DNA from 4 places in the Pseudidiomarina terrestris genome. Region 4 is predicted to be linked to each of the others. Evidence: predicted binding sites of a transcription regulator. Region 4 holds the regulator's gene; each other region holds the start of a gene.

Region 1 (4,740 bases), on a different contig from region 4:
CGCCTCGAGGTGCTGCTGCGATGTTTTTATCGCTAACATCACTTCTTCATCACTGTGTAAATGATCGTCCCACCAGTAGATTGACGTAGAAGGAGCGCCAATATTAACACAGGCTGCCAGGCGTGCCCGCAAAACCTTTTCTGCAATAGCTTTCGCCGTGCCCTTATCGGGACAGCTGCATAAGACAACTTGAAAGGATGTAGTCATAACGATTCCTTTATTCTTTTTTGCTTGGAAATCGGAAAAAAATTTTGTCTCAAGCCTTGTGTTCCGACTTGTGCCCCCCCATAACTGTGGCACGAACTTTTTAACAGCCCTTGGGATGAATCACAAGGGTAAGTTATCCATCCACAACCTAGGTGTAGGAGTTATCACAGATGAAACTTCGTCCTTTACATGATCGTGTGATCATTAAACGTTCAGAAGCAGAAACCAAGTCAGCAGGCGGTATCGTACTGACCGGCTCAGCTGCGGAAAAATCAACCCGTGGTGAAGTCGTTGCAGTAGGTAACGGTCGTATTCTGGACAACGGTGACGTGAAAGCGCTTGACGTAAAAGTCGGCGACAGCGTGTTGTTCAATGAAGGCTATGGCGTCAAAACCCAGAAAATTGATGGCGAAGAGTACCTGATCATGAGCGAGGCAGATATTCTCGCGATCGTTGAAGGTTAAGCTTCCCCTGGAAACAATTTCGAAAGAGGATAACGAATATGTCAGCTAAAGAAGTCAAATTTGGTAATACTGCCCGCCAACGTATGCTGAAAGGCGTGAACGTACTCGCCGACGCGGTCAAAGTCACATTGGGTCCAAAAGGCCGTAACGTTGTTTTAGAAAAATCCTTTGGCGCCCCTGTCATCACCAAAGATGGTGTGTCAGTAGCGAAAGAAATCGAGCTGGAAGACAAGTTCGAGAATATGGGCGCGCAGATGGTCAAAGAAGTTGCGTCTAAAGCGAATGACGAAGCGGGCGATGGTACGACCACCGCGACTGTACTTGCGCAATCCATTGTCAACGAAGGCTTGAAAGCTGTCGCTGCGGGTATGAACCCGATGGATCTGAAACGTGGTATCGATAAAGCCGTTATCAGCGCTGTTGAAGAGCTGAAAAAGCTGTCTCAGCCTTGCGACAACAACAAAGCTATCGCTCAGGTCGGTACTATTTCTGCAAACGCAGATAGCACCATCGGCGAAATCATTGCTAACGCAATGGAAAAAGTGGGTAACGAAGGCGTTATCACTGTTGAAGAAGGCCAGGCTTTACACGACGAACTCGATGTCGTTGAAGGTATGCAGTTCGACCGTGGCTACCTGTCGCCATACTTCATCAACAACCAGGAAAACGGCACTGTCGAACTCGATAGCCCCTATATCCTGTTAGTTGATAAGAAAATTTCAAACATCCGTGAGCTGTTGCCTACCCTTGAAGGCGTGGCGAAATCTGGCAAGCCGTTGTTGATCATCGCTGAAGATGTTGAAGGTGAAGCCTTAGCAACATTGGTTGTGAACAACATGCGCGGCATCGTTAAAGTGTCAGCTGTTAAAGCTCCTGGTTTCGGTGATCGTCGCAAAGCTATGTTACAAGACATCGCTGTGTTGACCGGCGGTACTGTGATTTCAGAAGAAATCGGCATGGAACTGGAAAAAGCACAGTTAGAAGACCTAGGTACCGCGAAGCGTGTTGTTATCAACAAAGATAACACCACCATTGTTGACGGTAACGGCGACGAAGCTGCCATCGAAGGCCGCGTGACTCAGATCAAACAGCAAATCGAAGAAACATCTTCAGATTACGACAAAGAGAAACTGCAAGAACGTCTGGCTAAATTAGCTGGCGGTGTTGCCGTCATCAAAGTCGGTGCTGCCACTGAGATGGAAATGAAAGAGAAGAAAGCGCGCGTTGAAGATGCTCTGCATGCGACTCGTGCAGCCGTTGAAGAAGGCGTGGTTCCTGGCGGTGGTGTTGCCCTGGTACGTGCAGCGAGCATGCTGGCTGACTTACGCGGTGACAACGAAGATCAGAACGTCGGTATCAAGCTGGCATTGCGGGCAATGGAATCACCATTACGTCAAATCGCAATGAACGCTGGTGCTGAAGGTTCAGTGGTTGCCAACAACGTGAAAAACGGTGAAGGCAACTACGGTTACAATGCCGGTAACGACACCTACGGCGACATGCTGGAAATGGGGATTCTGGATCCAACCAAAGTCACCCGTTCAGCGCTGCAGTTCGCAGCATCTGTTGCAGCTCTGATGATCACCACCGAAGCGATGGTTGCAGAGTTACCAAAAGATGAAGCCCCAGCCCCTGACATGGGTGGCATGGGCGGAATGGGCGGCATGATGTAGCCCGCGCTTGATCTAGCGTTAACACGAAAACCTCGGCAGTTTTAAATTGCCGAGGTTTTTTATTGTCTGAACTTTGGGTGCTAGTGCTGACTTGAAAGGGGGTGTTGAATCTCGCCAAAATAGTGTTAAAAGCACTAATAAGCATAGTTTTTGTCCCGACCCAAAGAGTAAGCCTGTCATTAAATTATTGATTTAACATGATTAAATATTGTTGGCACTAGAATTGCTTTAGTTTTTGCAACCACTATTCGTGTAACCAAGAACCAAGGATTAATCATGAAAACTCTTATCGCAGCTGCGTTACTTCTTTCAACCACCAGTGCTTATGCACATAACTCATGCAACGCTGAAGTTGAGGGCGGACTTAAAATACAACAAGATTCGATTCAGTTTTTTGACCAAAAAGAAGCCTTGTTATATGAAATAAAGAACGACAAAAGCCTCTGGATAGATGGTAGTGCGGTACAACTTAACCCAGCTCAACAGGCAGTCGTTACCGAATATTCAGCGCGGATTCATAACGTTGTTCCAGAAGTGAAAATGGTCGTTATTGAAGGTTTAAATTTAGCATCTGATGGCTTCAATATGGCGTTTAATGAGTTGCTAGGGGAAGGGAATACGGCCGCGGACGATTTGAATGAAAAACTAGCGACGATTCGCGCCGAAGTTGATGCCAAGTTTGCTAGCGACCAAGTTATTTACGTAAACCATAACGGCATCGAAGGCGATAACTTTTTGGGTAAAGAATTTGAGCAAGAACTTCAAGCTGCAGTCGAAGACACGGTGCAAAAAGCAATCGGTAGTATCCTCGTTGCAGTGGGCAAAGAAATGATATTTTCCGGTGGTGATAGCCAGGCATTTGAGAAACGTATGGAATCTTTTGGTGCTAAAGTTGAACAGGAAATGGAGTCGCGCGCTGAGCTGATTGAGGCAAAAGCTGATCAATTGTGTCAGTCATTTGCTCAAATCGACAATCTTGAAGAAGCATTAAAAGAACAAGTACAAGATGTGAGTCGCTTTGACTTATTTTCAGTCACAGTCAAGCAAGATTCGCATCACGATGACCAAGCATAAGTCGCGACGGATAGCTTTCTTTATTCATATTGTCACAACTAAAGCGTTGCGTGCATCTTATAGTAGAAGCAGGAATTAGGAGGTGCATGATGAAAAACTTTAATCGAATCACAACTGCATTAGTTGCGACTCTGCTGACGACGTCAGCTTTTGCTGCCGAAGTGAAAGTGAAGTGGGAAGGCGTTGATGATTACCGTGATATTGAAGCGGTGAGTGACATTCAGGAACGCTTTGAGAAACGAGTGATGGAGCGCCTGACAGCGCACTGGCAGGACCTTGGTGAGAAGCTGCCAGAGGATCATAAGTTGGCGATTACCATGACCGACTTGGATCTTGCTGGTCGCATCGAACCGACTTATGGTGTCGGCGGTAGTGGGCATGTAAGGGTTCTTGACAGCTTGTCGTTCCCCACCATGAGTTTTTCGTATAGCTACACTGATGCCAATGGTGAGGTGATTTCCTCGAATGAGGATGTGCGCCTTAAGGACTTAGGTGATGGTTCATCGACCCTGCGTAGCATACACGGTACCAGTAACGATAACCTGTATCGCGAAAAACGCCTGATGACCGAGTGGGTGCAACGGCAGTTTGATGTTCGCTAATTAAACCAGGGTCAGTTCCAGTGGTGTTTTGCTTGGCTCGCCTGCGATTTCACGGACCAGCCGCGGCACCAGGAAACCTGGTAACAATGCACGCAGTTGCGCTGCAATTGCGCAGGCATGGGCGTCAGTCACGGCAAAGTGGCTGGCGCCTTTTACTTTGTCGAGTTGGTGCAGATAGTACGGCAGCACGCGCGCAGCAAATAAGCGTTCACTCAGTTCTGCCAGAGTTGCGGCATCATCATTGATGTCGCGCAACAACACACTCTGATTGAGCACGGTAATGCCAGCATTCACCCAGGCCTGTAAACGTTCCTGCAGCTGCGGGGCGATTTCCCTCGGGTGGTTGGCATGAATCACCAAAATCGCTTGCAGGCGACTAGCGGCCAGTCGTTGCGCCAACGCATCAGTTAAGCGTTCGGGCAGCACTACGGGTAAGCGTGAATGGATACGTATGCGTAGCAACTGCGGTAGCTGCTCCAGCTCGTCCAGCAATCGGGTGAACTGCTCATCCGTTGCCAGCAGTGGGTCACCGCCGCTGACGATGACTTCATTAATGGCAGCGTCCTGACGAATGTAGTTAATGAGTTCCGCCCGTTGCTGTGGACCGAAATGATGATCGGCATAGGGAAAATGACGGCGAAAGCAATAGCGACAATTAATTGCGCAGCCGCCACGCAAGATGACCAGAACACGCGAACGATACTTGTGCAGCAGACCTGG
Region 2 (4,740 bases), 1.1 Mb from region 4:
TGCGCATGGTTGTGGCCTTGCCTGCCATGATCACGTCTTTGAATTGCTCGGACTGAAAGTCGGCCCAATAGGAATAGCCGTTCGGACCATGAAAAGAGACCATGCCGGTTTTTACATAAAGCGCATTCATCAGTGAAGTGATATCGCTGTAGCCCAGCAGTACTTTGTTATTTTGCTTAATCATATCGTAATCAAGCAACGGCAGAATACGGTTACAGCCCCAGCCACCGCGAACGGCGATAACCGCATCGACGCTATCATCGGCAAAGGCTTTATTCACGTCCTCCGCGCGCTCTTGGTCCGTACCTGAAAGGTAACCATGGCGGCCGAACACGTAGTCACCAAGTTGCACCTTGAAGCCGAGTTTTTCGAAGGTTTCTTTGGCAATGATGACATGATGGCGGTCTTGCACGGCGCTGGCTGGTGCAACCATGCGCACAGTATCGCCGGCTTTCAAAGCTTTGGGCAAGCGACCGGCATTCAAGGCCGACGAGCCGGCGGCAAAAGGCGACGCGGCAAGCTGTGCAGGAGACATAAATTGTGTTGCAACCGCTCCAGCGGCCAGAGTTTTCATGAAAGATCTGCGATCCATGACAAGGTTACCTTTTATTAGTCTTAGATTTGGGTCTGTTGAACTTGTGATGGTTGACGCAGTTTGGCGTCAACGGCTACTCTCAATCCTAGTAATAATTTATTAGTAATTGAACCCTGAGAAGCAATAAAAAATGAAAAAACTTAGTTTACCCCTTATTTTCAGCGGCTTTATTGCGGCTTCCGTCATGTCCGCAACTACGCTGGCGCATGATCCAAAAGCTCACAACGAGCACAATCATAGCCATCATCATGATGTTAAGCTCGTCGCCGGATTAGACAAACAGCAAATTCGTTTTGCTGATATCGAGCCCTTTATTGAGCAGATCAAGCAAAACGATCTGTTTCGCACTGAGCAGGTCGGCAGCTCTTATCAGGGTCGGCCGATTTACCGGATCAGTGTCGGCGAAGGCGATACCGTCGTGTTCATGTGGTCACAAATGCACGGTGATGAGTCGACAGCGACGCCAGCTTTGTTCGATTTGATGGAAAAAATTGAGAAAGACGAACAGTGGCGCGAAAGCTGGGCCGATGATATCACCCTGCATATGATTCCTATGGTCAATCCGGACGGTGCAGAACTTGCGCAACGGTACAACGTTCAGGGCATTGATGTGAATCGCGACGCCATGGCATTGCAAACGCCAGAGGGGCAGGTATTAATGGCACAGAGCAAAGCCCTGCAACCCGATTTCGGCTTTAACTTGCACGACCAAAGCCGTTATTACGAAGTTGGCAACACCGGAAAAACGGCAACCATTTCAGTACTGGCACCAGCCTATAACCATGCCAAGGATATTAACGATAGTCGTGGCCGCGCGATGAAACTCATCGGCGATCTGGGTGCGGTAACAGAGGCGATGATCCCGGGCCACGTCGGTCGCTATAACGACACGTTCGCGCCGCGAGCTTTCGGTGATAATTTCTCCGCGATGGGGATTAGCACGATTTTAATCGAATCCGGTGCCTACCCGCAGGATCCGAATCGCCAGAAGGCCCGTGCGGTTAATGTGGCGATGTTGATTCGCGCACTCGACAGTATTGCCAATGAGGCCTACGCGGACGTCACGCTGGAGCCTTACCACAAGATTCCGATGAATAATTCGAATAGCTTTAAAGATGTGATCTTCGACGACGTGCAGGTGGTGGACGGTGAACACACTTACCGCATCGATATCGGCATCAACCGCAGCGCAGATGCGCGTCGTAATGGTTCGATTCGAGAAGTTGGTGATTTATCGGTGTTTCCAGCGTTTGAGCGCCATGACGCGCAGAATCTAACCTACAAAGCGGGCAAGGCGTATAGCGTTCCGGCGAAGGGCCTGACGTTGTCACATCATGAATATCTGCAGTTGCTGAAAGAGGGTTTTACCCACTTTGATGGTGACGCCGATAAGCTGAATATCAGCACCCACCTACCGGTATTGGTCAATCCGCGGTCGCTCCCTGGATCACGCCCCCAACAAAGGCAGAATGCCACCTTCCTGTTACAGCAACAGGATGAGGTGGTCGTTGCCGTGTTGGCGGGGGTGGTCATCCAGTTTAATTAATGCTCCCAGGCGGTGACTCACGGTTGCCGCCTTTTTTCTTCTTAGACGTTTTCTTTTCAGTACTCTCTTCAGTACTTTCTTCAGTACTTTCTTCAGTACTTGCTTCGGTCCGTTCGGCACGCTGCTGGACGACGTGGGCCGCTTCATGAGCAGCTGCTGCTGGCTTAGCGTCATCGTCTGCGGTGGTATCGAGCACGCTGTCATCGTCTGAATCCGCATCGATAAAGTCAGGGTTATCATCGTTTTGACCAGCAGAGAGGTTAAGCTTGGGCGTGGTTTTATCCATTCTCTTCATTTTTTTCTTCGGGGGATCTTCGCTTGCTTTGGTCTCAGTTGACTCTTTTGATTGAGTTGCGTCCTGTGTTTGTGCAAGGACGGTTGTGGCGCTTAATGCAAACGCAGCGGTAATAAAAATAGATAGAATTCGGTTCATTTGCTTGCCTCCTTTGGCATGGTGTCACCTTATAGGTTTAGCTCATGTACAAAAATTAACCTAGTCCTGATGGAGTTAAGACTGTGCAAAGCGGCTTTATATTCTTACTCAGCCAACTATAGTTATAGTGGAACAGCAATTTTTTTACTCGAAATGAGGAGGAATCTCATGAAGATAAGAAACGTATTTGCATCGTTAGCCTCAGTGTTCGCGCTAGCTTTCGGTACTGCTGCCGTAGCGACAACGCCAATCGACCTAGCCGCACAGGCGACGGAAGTTGCGACCCAGGACGGTGGTGACCATGTCAGTGATGCGGCGATTAATGCCAAGGTTCAAAGCAAACTGATGGCGCTCGAAAGTGCTGCGCAGGTCACTGTCGAAACGACTGGTGGTGTGGTTACCTTAACCGGCGAAGTCCCCACTCACGACGCTTATATTGAACTTGAACGGCTCGCTCGCGATACTGAAGGTGTAGTAGGTGTGCGTAATCAGTTGAGCGTAAAGGAAGAAGCTAACTGATAGAGCTGGCTGATGAAATTAGCCAACGTAGATTGTGTCCATAAGCCCCATGCTTCTCATGTTGCATGGGGCTTTTTGACAGGGAGATAATGATGAATGCAACTACTGTTTTGGACTTTTGGTTCAGCGAACTGTCCGCGAAAGACTGGTTCAGCAAAAATGATCAGTTAGACAAGCGTATTGCCAATCGCTTTGGCGAGGTGCTTGCAGCTGCAAAGGAAGGGGAATGCTGGCAATGGCGTGAAAGCGCGCGTGGACGCCTGGCGGAGATCATCGTACTCGACCAATTCTCCCGTAATATTTATCGTGACTCCCCAGGCGCTTTTGCACAGGACCCCATGGCCTTGGTGCTTGCCCAGGAAGCTGTTGCAAAGGGAGTCGACAGAGAGTTAAAAGCCACCGAGAAAGCATTTTTATACATGCCGTACATGCATAGTGAATCGTTGGTCATTCATGAACAAGCCTTGCGGCTTTACAAGAAACCCGGCCTTGAGAATAACTATGATTTTGAGGTGAAACATCTGGATATTCTCAAGCGTTTTGGCCGTTATCCCCATCGGAACGCAGCTTTAGGGCGCACCTCCAGCGCTGCAGAGCAAGAATTCCTGGAGCAGCCTGACTCCAGCTTTTAATCCCAAAAAGGGGGGGAGAACCGAGCCGGGCAAACACCGGTCGCGGCTAAGCGCCATGATTAATTCGGCCGCAATCCATCCGATCTCAGTCTGATGCGTTCTTCTATTACTAAGTCTATCAGTGGTTCTAGCAGCGACTCTTTCAACGAAACCCCAGTCTACGTTTAAAAATCACTTAGGCACCAGCTTAGCTATGAGTCTATGGTGGTATTTTAAAATACGAAAAATAATGCACCAGATTTGCGGCATTATTTTGCCCTTGCAGCATAGTTGGTGCAGCAGGGCGTTTTGCATCAAACTCCTAGCTCCTAGCTCCTAGCTCATCTTGAGAGCTTCGGTTTGGTGTCCTGTTGCTCAGTGATTGATGACTTACAGAATGTTACGTTTTTCGGATGTCGGGAATCCAGGCTTATGGGGTAAGCTTAGATTTTAACCAACTGGCATGGGTAACAGGGAGTAACAGGGAGGTGAGTTGTGACAGCGCAGGAAAGCGAAGTCGATCTAACGACTCAAGTTGCGCGTGAATGCGCGCGGCAGCTGGGCTATTTATTGCAACACGAGCGAGCTGGAAATGGATTAGACCAAACTGAACTCGCTGCCCAGGTCGGCGCAATCGTCTACGACAACAAAAATGGGAAGAATTTTATGCATACTGGAACCCCGACTACTGAACAGCCGCTGAAGCTTTATGAAGCATTGATGTTATTGGCGCTTTGTGAAGAGAAGGGCACCATGAATGCCGCTTATATCAATTACGGTGTGGCCGCCGCCATCCTGGCTGACCTGCTGCTGATGAAGCGCATCGAAGTGGATGCCGAGAATAAAGACAAAGTGCGGGTGCTCGATGACGCACCGACGGGTGACCAGGTGTTTGACGAAGCCCTCCAGAAGATGGCCACTGCGAAACGTCGTGGCAAATTGAAAGACTGGGTGATGCGCGTAGGAGCCATTCCTAAATTAAAACATAAAGTTGCGCAGGCATTGGTGGCGGACGGTGTTGTTGAGCTGGAAGAGA
Region 3 (4,740 bases), on a different contig from region 4:
CGGAGAAGTCCCACTCAGTAAAGTCATAATCGCTATGCGCACTAAAGAAGCGCCAGGAGATCACGCCGGATGAATCAATAAAGTGTTCGACAAAATTGTTCGGCTCGGTCACTTCCATGCTGTTGAAGGTGGGCGGTGGTAAATCATTAAGGCCCTCAAAGCTGCGGCCCTGTAGTAGCTCTGTCAGGCTGCGCTCAATAGCAACTGCCATGCTGGGATGCGCGCCAAATGAAGCAAACACGCCGCCGGTGCGGGGGTTCATCAGGGTCACACAAGCGACAGGGAACTGACCGCCCAGCGAAGCATCTTTAACCAGCACGGGGTAGCCCTGGGCTTCAAGAGCTTGCACACCTTCGACCAGATGCGGGTACTTGGCCAGTACCGTGTCCGGCACATCAGGTAGGGCAATCTCTTGCTCAATGATTTGTTTTTTGACCGCTCGTTCAAAGATCTCGGACAAACACTGGACCTGCGCTTCAGGAAAGGTATTTCCCGCGCTCATACCGTTGCTCAGGTAGAGGTTCTCAATCAAATTCGAAGGGAAATACACAGTTTCGCCATCGGAGCGACGCACGAAAGGCAGGGCACAAATGCCGCGTTCCACATTGCCGGAATTGGTGTCAATCAGGTGCGATCCGCATAGCTCGCCCTCTGGGTCGTAAAATGCCCGGCAGTGCTCATCCAGCACTCCGTCGGGCAGGCTATCGTCAGCACCGGGTTTAAACCATTTTTCATTCGGGTAATGCACAAACTCCGCGTTGGCGAGCTCTTCGCCAAAATACTGATCATTGTAGAAGAAGTTGCAGCTCAGACGTTCAATGAACTCACCAAGCGCGGACGCCAGCGCCGCTTCCTTCGTGGCGCCTTTGCCATTGGTGAAGCACATGGGCGAAGCCGCATCACGAATATGCAAAGACCAGACATGAGGCACAATATTGCGCCACGAGGCGATTTCAATTTTCATGCCCAGGTCAGCAAGAATCTGCGTCATATTAGCGATAGTCTGCTCCAGTGGCAGATCTTTACCTTCAATATAGGTCAGTGCGTTGCCATCTGGTGCACCCATCAGCAGAGCCTGAGCATCTTCATCAAGGTTCTCAACCACTTCAATCTGGAATTCGGGTCCCGTTTGCACCACTTTTTTAACCGTACAGCGCTCGATTGAGCGCAGAATACCTTGCCGGTCTTTGTCAGAAATATCGTCTGGCAGCTCGACCTGGATCTTGAAGATCTGGTTGTAACGATTTTCCGGGTCGACAATATTATTTTGTGAAAGACGAATGTTGTCGGTAGCGATATCGCGCGAGACGCAATAGACCTTTACGAAGTAGGCGGCGCATAGCGCTGATGAGGCCAGGAAATAGTCGAACGGACTCGGCGCCGAGCCGTCGCCTTTGTAACGGATAGGCTGATCGGTGATGACCGTGAAGTCGTCAAATTTAGCCTCGAGACGCAAGTTGTCGAGAAAGTTTACTTTTATTTCCATGGCGGGCTACCGGGGTTACGAATGAGGGTATGCCCGCTATTATCCCTGATAAGCTACTGCTTTTCCATGCCGAAGGTTTCCCGCATGCTGTTGGCAAAGGCGACCAGTTTTTCTTTCATGGTGCGCTTCACGGAAACTTCTACCGAGCCAAGCAGCGTCCAGCCGGTGATGGTAATTTGCGGAGCCTGGCGGCTGCCCATCGATGGCGCATGGTTTTCTGCAGAGCCGATGATATTAAACATGCGGCTGGTGACATTTACATTCTCAGGGACAAAGACTTCCAGGCTGCCGAGGACATTAGATACGTGAATTTCTACATGCTGGTGCTGAAAAACAGCGTCGGTGAAGTCGATCTTAGCCGAGCCCAAAACATCCACAACGACAATCTTTTTAGGCACCAGCCATTGCCCTTCACGAACATTGGAACCCAGAATGCTAATGAGTTTATCGTCAGTCTCGCCATGCTCTGATTTTGTGTTGGCCGCGGCGTAATTTGGGGTAAACGAACGCTCTTTAGAATCGTCGTAGCCGGGGTCAGCTTCTAACGGCAAGTCAGCAACGAGCTCAACCAGCTGTTGATTGGAGTCCATGGCCATAGCTTCATCAAGACGTCGTTCAAAAGCTTCGGCGGAAATAATCGCGCGACTATAATTGACGATAAGCTTATCGACGGTTTCTTCGCGGACTTGTTCAAGCGGACGGTCTTCGAGTTTAACAGGCATTAGTCTTCCTTATTGTGCGAACCCTGCCGATAATTATGCAATATTAAGGCCAAAATATAAGCCATTGTAAGTCAACGTTTTTATCTTGGTCCGCATAGATACGGTTGGTTAATTTAACCAAATGCATTCAAAAGTCATCAGTTTTTAACGCGATTCGTTACGAGCGCAATGACTGCAAGAATCTTAGTCGACCATCATTAATGTTGCTACTCGTTATCGGCATAGCCGCTACCGATGGCACTGAAGGGGAGCTTTAGCCCCAGTTGCGGAAATTGTAATGCAATCCAGGCCGGAAAAGTGTTGCTGTTGGGGCCAGGAACCGCGCGGTATTCATTTGCCCAGGGGTAACGGGTTGATGCTTCCGCAATTTGTGGGATCAGCTCAGCCGCCTCTATACCGGTGAGCGACAGCAGCTTCTCAGGACGTGCGCCATACCAGTAGCGATCGGGAGTTTTAGTTTGGTAGACGCGCAGTGCAGGCTCGCCATTATCAACCCGCCAACCGACCACCTCATAAACCGTATACTCAGTCGCGTTCTCGGGTTTTACCGCCAGCCAGGTATGAACCGCAAACCAGCCGCGCCAACCAAAGGCATCAGCGGCATAGGCCTCAATAATGGCCTGATTCTGTAGCTGCGGATCAGCGGCCAAGCCCGCCGACTCCCGCGATGCATCGCGCCAATCACTTGAAGAACAAGCACTGATCACGAGCAATAAAGTGAGAATAACAACTGATTTTTTCATAGCGCCGTGCCTTTCCTTATATTTAGTTACAACATTAAACTTAAAAAACTATGATAAGAAGGATCAATTTTGTTATCTTCTCGTTACTTTTAACATCAAGATATGGATCAATGAGTATGAGCAAGAAGGGCGCATTTATCGGGATTGTCGTGGTTGCTGCAGGGCTATCGGTCACTCCTTATTTCATCGGAACGCAAACAGAGTCAGCGATTAAAGATTACGTGGCCCTTTTTGATGAATCTCAGCATTTATATCAAGCGCGGGTGGTCAGCTACGAGCGCGACTGGTTGAGCGCAAATGCTGTGATCGAGGTTGGTATTGATACGCGTGCTCTGGGGCTCGAAGACGGGGCAACCGGTGAGGTGGTGACCACCGAGTTCGAACTTTCCCTGCAACACGGTCCGTTATTGACAGATCAGGGACTGGCAATTGGGCTTGCGTCGTGGCAGGTCAGCAATGATGGTCAGGGCCTGCAAGATTATGTGCAGTGGGATAGCAGCCGTTTACTTTACCTGCAGCAAGGTACCGTCAATCTGGCTGGCAATGCCAGTTATCGCGACAGTATTCCGCAGTTGAGTAATACCGAGCGTACCGGCGAAGTACGTTTTGAACTGGCAGAATACGGTGGTCAGGGGCAGTACGACGGTAAAACGTTAAGATACGAAGGCGCTTTTTCAGAGTTTAATCTAGGGGTCGAGTCGTTGCAGGTTGAACTGCAAAATGCACAGTTAAGTGGCCTTGCTGAAGCATCGCTGCAAACCCTGTTACGCGGTCAGTTTTACGAAGGGCACGGCAGTATGACTCTGGATGCCATGACAGTGACGACCGCAGAAGCCGGCGAAGTGATGGGGGCCGACAAGGTCTCTATGGACTACGTCGTGTCCATCAGTGAGGCAAGTGCGACCGGAAACGAGCTCGTGCAGATGGCCATGGACTACGGGTTTGATACTCTACGGGTGAATGGCGTCGAGACCAATGACCTGCGTATGAACACTGCCATGAACGCTATCGATAAGGGATTTATGGATGCCTATCTGCAACTGCTGCAAAGCGATGCTGGCACAGATCCCGAGCAGCTCCAGGCAGCTCTCGAAGAGTTGTTCGAGCAGCAGGGACTGGCGTTGTTACAGGCCGAGCCAGAGCTGACGATCACTAACTTTAGTGGCAGCTTGCCCGAAGGTCAGTTTGTTGCCAGCGCCTCGCTGTCGGTTGCTGGTGTCCGTGCCTTACCACAAGCCATGGACGATGATGCGTTCTGGCGTGAACACATGCGCGCCAGTACCCACCTGAATGTAGAAAAACCGCTGTTGCAGTGGGCAACCCAAATGTATGTGCAGATGAGCCTGGTTAATGCCGGACAAGCGCGCGAATTGACCGTTGAACAACTGCAACAGATTGCAGCCCAGCAAGCCGCGATGATGATCCAAAGCTTTGTGCAGCAGGGTGTATTACGCGAGGAAGATGGTTCTTACGTATTGGATCTGCAGGTTGCCGCTGGGGTATTAGATATGAATGGCCAACAAGTGCCCTTAACGCAAGCTATGGGCGGCATGTAACAGGCGTACAGTCGTTACAGAAAACCTTGGTTACAATTGTTTACCACGCGGCAATGTTGTTGCGCTGCAGCCAGTGCTATGTTGTGCGCGTGGTCATTATCCGTTCTTTTAAACAGGTCATCAGCTATGTTACGCACATCATTTCCGGGTCTCACGTTAGCAATCTTGCTCGCCGTATCTGCGATCTCGCTCAGTGCTGGCTCCGCGGCACATGCGCAGGTCAGTGAAAACCT
Region 4 (4,740 bases):
CCCGTCAGCGGTTTTAATTCTGGCTCCCAATGCGGATTAGGCAGAATACGGGTGTCAAATGCATAGTCCAGATCCGGCGGTAAACCATATTTAAAACCAAAGGACTGGAAGACCACAATGAGTCGTGATGCTGCGCGACCGAGTACGCGCTCGCTGACCTGCTCACTCAGCTGATGAACACTGAGGTCGCTGCTTTCGATACGCCAGGTGGCACGCTCAGCGAGCGGTTCGAGTAACTTTGATTCGGTCTGAAGCGCCTCACTTAAGGGCATTTCATTGCGCGACAGGGGGTGCAACCGGCGTGTTTCACCGAATCGACGCAGTAACACCTGGTCATTGGAGTCGAGGTACAGAATTTCTGGCTTGATGTTGTCAGGAAGAAAATCGAGAGCATCACTCAGGTCGTCATGTGAGCCGGGTAAGTTTCTGACGTCGACACTGACCGCGACGTTCGCATATTGCTCCTGGATAGCATGCACCAGGGTGGGCAATAGCATAATAGGTAAGTTATCGACACAGTAGTAGCCGAGATCTTCTAAAACCCTTAACGCAATGGTCTTCCCTGATCCCGAACGGCCGGTAACGATAATCAGCTGCATAACTTAGCCACTACCGTTGTCGGTAAATAAATCGAACAATTCCTTATCGCTGCTCGCCTCACGCAGTGCGCGGGTGCAGGACTTGTCGTTCAGACGCTGCGCCACAGCCGCAAGAGTCTGTAAATGTTGCTCATGCTCTTCTTCAGGAACCAGCAATGCAAAAACGATATCAACGGGCTGGTTGTCAATGGCGTCGAAATCGATTCCATCAGCAAGGGTCATCAATACCGCGACGGGTTTGTTGGCCGTGCCTAAACGCCCATGGGGAATGGCGACGCCTAGCCCGATACCGGTGCTACCAAGGCGTTCGCGATTGAGCAAGCTCTCGAAAACATCAAAACTTGTGGTTCCGGATAAACGCGGCGCGGCCAGCTGACCGATGAGTTCGAGAACTTTCTTTTTACTTGTGCCCGCGACTGCACAACGGGTGCAGTCCGGGCTTAACAGTGAGGATAAATCCATGATTTAGTGACGTTTCATCTTTTCTTTGTGTTTAATCACTTGACGGTCGAGCTTATTAATTAAGCCATCGATCGCCGCGTACATATCTTCATGTTCTGAATCGGCGTAAATTTCGCCACCACTGACATGCAGCGTAGCTTCCGCTTTTTGGGTTAACTTTTCAACATTTAAAATCACATGGACATTACTAATGTGGTCAAAATGACGCTCTAGCTTCGCAAACTTGGTATTGACGTAATCTCTCAACGCGTCAGTAATCTCAATATGATGACCAGTCAGATTAATTTGCATAACATCTTCCTTCTATTGTCCAAGATTTAAATAAGACGCTTGCGCTGGTTCGAGGGCGGTATTTGGAGCGCCTCCCGATATTTGGCAATCGTCCTTCTAGCAACCTGAATCCCTTGGTCCGACATCAGCTCAGTCAGTTTACTGTCGCTTAGCGGCTTCTTCGGGTTTTCGGCGGCGACTAGCTTTTTCAGCAACGCCCGGATAGCGGTTGAAGAACAGTCCTCACCACCATCAGTGCTGAGTTGGCTCGAGAAAAAGTACTTCAATTCAAACACACCGCGAGGCGTATGCATATACTTTTGGGAAGTTACTCTGGATACGGTGGATTCATGCATTTCGATGGCAGCGGCGATGTCCGCGAGCACCATAGGTTTCATCGCCTCTTCACCAAGCTCAAAAAAGGCCTGTTGGCGTTGCACAATCGAAGTCGCGACTTTTAACAGGGTTTCATTGCGGCTTTCGATACTGCGAATAAACCATTTTGCTTCCTGTAAGTGCTGGCGAATGTAGCTCATATCGTCGCTTTGTTTGGCATCCTGTATTAGTGCTGCGTAACTGCTATTTACTTTTAGTTTAGGCAAACTTTGCGGATTTAGCTCAACTATCCAGCGACTATTTTTTTTGTGCACGACCACATCGGGTATCACGTACGCATCATCGTTTTGCTCAAAGCGGTCGCCGGGATGGGGTTGCAGCTGCTGAACAATAGCAAGCACCTCAGTTAACTGAGTTTCGTTCAATTTCAGATATTTGCACAGCGATCGGTAATCCCGCTGTCCTAGCAATTCCACGTAGTTAGCAACAGCTTTGCGTGCCTGGCTTAAATACGGCATCTGTTCTGGAAATTGTTGCAGTTGCAGCAACAGGCATTCACTGACATCACGGGCGCCAACGCCAACCGGATCAAATTGCTGAATGCGTTTGAGCACCACGGCGACTTCGTCGTCTTCAACAGGTTCTTGCAACTGGGAGTTGAGCCCTTGGGTCAGCTCGTCGACGGATTGGGTCAGATATCCTGCTGCGTTGATGGCGTCGATAATAGCCAGGCCGATCTGTTCATCTACGGGAGAGAAGTGAGAGAGTTGTAACTGCCAGCGCAGGTGGTCATGCAGGGTTTCCTTACCACAGCCAAACACCATGGCGTCATAGTCCGCATCGTTTTGGCCGACTGCGCCCATCAATTCCGCGGTATAATTCTGGTCCCACTCGTGATTGTCATCGCTGAGGGCTTCTTCATCGTGGTCGCGCAGCGGCTCCTCGATCTCATCCTGCTCCAGCAAAGGGTTTTCTTCGAGGGCCTGCTGAACTTCTTGCTGCAATTCGAAGCTGGAAAGCTGAAGCAAGCGGATAGCCTGCTGCAACTGAGGAGTCATCGACAGTTGCTGGCTAAATTTAAGTTGCAAGCCTTGCTTCATAGGGTAACCACCGAAAGTTGCGGTTGATCGTCTACAGCGTAAATTGATCGCCTAGGTAAACGTCTTTTACCTGTTGGTTACTTAAAATAGTATGGGCGTCACCTTCGGCAATCAACTCCCCATGGCTAACTATATACGCATGCTCACATACGGATAAGGTTTCACGGACGTTATGGTCAGTGATCAGCACGCCGATGCCGCGTTTACGCAAATGCTCAATAATCTTTTTAATGTCGATAACTGAAATAGGATCAACACCGGCAAAAGGCTCATCGAGCAAAATAAAAGCGGGTTCGGCCGCTAAGGCCCGGGCAATTTCAACCCGGCGGCGTTCGCCTCCAGAGAGGCTCATGCCAAGACTGTTCGCAATGTGGCCAACATGGAACTCTTCCAGTAACGCATCGACTTTTTCTTCGCGCGCATTAGCATCCAGCTCTTTGCGGGTTTCCAGAATCGCCATGATATTGTCGCGCACGGTCAGCTTACGAAAGATCGACGACTCCTGTGGCAGGTAGCCAATACCTTTGCGCGCCCGCTCATGCATCGGCAGCAGGGAGATATCCTGATCATCGAGCAGGATACGTCCTTTGTCATGACCCACGAGTCCGACAATCATATAAAAGGTCGTGGTTTTGCCGGCGCCGTTGGGGCCAAGTAGTCCAATGACCTTACCCGATTCAACGGTCAGGCTGACGTCTTTAACGACCTCACGTTTCTTGTAGGATTTAGCGAGGTGCTCAGCGATTAATTGGCTCATTATCGTTCTTATTTTTAGGCTTGAAAATGGTAGTGACTCGGTCACTTTCGTCGTCGCCACGGCGAGCGCGGAGCTGCTGATTTGCGAAGTCGTAAACGATCTCGTTACCTTGAATCTCGCTGTTCGCCTGGGTGACTTTGACATTACCAAGCAAAGTCAGCGTCTCAGCGTTCTCGTCGTAGCGAATGATTTCCGCCTCAGCACGAATCAAGTTACCGTCCTCCAGCTCCTGCTGGTAGGTCGCGGGTGCGCCTTCGGCGGTAAAGGTACGCACGCCGTTTTCACCCTGTTGTGAAACCTCAAGATGGTCGGCGGTAATACGCAAGGTTCCCTGGGTGATCACTGCATTGTCTTCGAATACGGCAATTTTGTTTTGAATGTCGAACCATTCGCGTTCGGAGTCAACCTTGATGTCTTGTTCAAAGTCCGCTTTTCCCTGAGCTGCAACCGTCGGGCTGAAAAGGGCCGCAGCGAGCAGCACCAGGGCGGCACTGAAAAACTGTTTAGCGATTGCGACTGTAGGTAGTTTGTACATGCTCATTCAATTCCAAGGTCTCGGCGCGGAGGTCAGCAATCATGCCGTTGCCGCGCACTATAAAATTTTTACCAAAAATCGTCACAGGCTGGTCGGTGATCATGGTCTCAGCCAAGGTGTCGATAGTTAAATAACTCGTCTCAACTCGTTCCAGATAATCGTCTGCGGCGAGGTGCGTCACCACGATGTTCCGTTCCAGCACCAGGGTTTTATCATCATAAAAAGAGCCCTGTTCAGCCACCACTTGCCAGGTTTCCTGCTGGCCATCGGGGCGAACCTGATACACTGGGTTATCTAGCTCCGTCAATCCAATTGGACTGTAATGCGTCATTTTGGTTGCATTAATCCGATGCTCAAGCTGTCCACTGCTATTGTACACTCGAGTGGCCAGCCCTTCAGCAATAAAGTCCGGTGGAATTTCCCGAAACTGAGGGTCAGTTGCAATAATCTCGTCGCTGGAGAATGGCCGCCAAATCAACAAGGCGCCCAAGAAAAACAAAATGGCCAGAATCCAGCTCAGCTGACGGTTCATACACTGACCCCACCGTGCAACTGCAAGCGTCCCTGACTGAGCAGGATGAGATCGCTCAACTCACGGACGGCGCCAAACCCGCCGCGCATGCTGGTGACATAATCCGCCTGCTGCTGCACCCAGGGGTGAGCATCCTGCGGCGCAACCCC

What was found. Region 4 encodes sigma-54, which starts transcription at its own class of promoters, with help from an activator protein. Its sites were predicted from a motif close to GTTGGCACGNNNNTNGNNT; they were not measured.
Region 1: J6J28_RS08560 (DUF2884 family protein) is a predicted target of sigma-54. The motif match lies at 2,555-2,573, and genes of this name have one in related genera.
Region 2: J6J28_RS06510 (BON domain-containing protein) is a predicted target of sigma-54. The motif match lies at 2,587-2,605, and genes of this name have one in related genera.
Region 3: J6J28_RS10190 (LiaF domain-containing protein) is a predicted target of sigma-54. The motif match lies at 2,244-2,262, and genes of this name have one in related genera.

Annotation. Positions count from the first base shown of each region.
Region 1 is NZ_JAGGJE010000003.1:5,549-10,288, reverse strand. It holds gene cutA (divalent-cation tolerance protein CutA) at 1-207, opposite strand, end outside; gene J6J28_RS08570 (co-chaperone GroES) at 378-671, shown strand; gene groL (chaperonin GroEL) at 710-2,344, shown strand; gene J6J28_RS08560 (DUF2884 family protein) at 2,621-3,418, shown strand; gene J6J28_RS08555 (DUF3016 domain-containing protein) at 3,505-4,020, shown strand; gene epmB (EF-P beta-lysylation protein EpmB) at 4,021-4,740, opposite strand, start outside.
Region 2 is NZ_JAGGJE010000001.1:1,350,135-1,354,874, reverse strand. It holds gene J6J28_RS06525 (S66 peptidase family protein) at 1-592, opposite strand, end outside; gene J6J28_RS06520 (M14 family metallopeptidase) at 726-2,141, shown strand; gene J6J28_RS06515 (hypothetical protein) at 2,134-2,574, opposite strand; gene J6J28_RS06510 (BON domain-containing protein) at 2,743-3,093, shown strand; gene J6J28_RS06505 (DUF924 family protein) at 3,186-3,725, shown strand; gene J6J28_RS06500 (GOLPH3/VPS74 family protein) at 4,200-4,740, shown strand, end outside.
Region 3 is NZ_JAGGJE010000004.1:146,683-151,422, reverse strand. It holds gene J6J28_RS10195 (OsmC domain/YcaO domain-containing protein) at 1-1,486, opposite strand, end outside; gene J6J28_RS10190 (LiaF domain-containing protein) at 1,540-2,208, opposite strand; gene J6J28_RS10185 (DUF3750 domain-containing protein) at 2,415-2,951, opposite strand; gene J6J28_RS10180 (DUF945 family protein) at 3,068-4,507, shown strand; gene J6J28_RS10175 (tetratricopeptide repeat protein) at 4,634-4,740, shown strand, end outside.
Region 4 is NZ_JAGGJE010000001.1:221,588-226,327, forward strand. It holds gene rapZ (RNase adapter RapZ) at 1-599, opposite strand, end outside; gene ptsN (PTS IIA-like nitrogen regulatory protein PtsN) at 603-1,061, opposite strand; gene hpf (ribosome hibernation promoting factor) at 1,065-1,352, opposite strand; gene J6J28_RS01030 (RNA polymerase factor sigma-54) at 1,379-2,767, opposite strand; gene lptB (LPS export ABC transporter ATP-binding protein) at 2,799-3,524, opposite strand; gene lptA (lipopolysaccharide transport periplasmic protein LptA) at 3,505-4,059, opposite strand; gene lptC (LPS export ABC transporter periplasmic protein LptC) at 4,028-4,591, opposite strand; gene kdsC (3-deoxy-manno-octulosonate-8-phosphatase KdsC) at 4,588-4,740, opposite strand, start outside.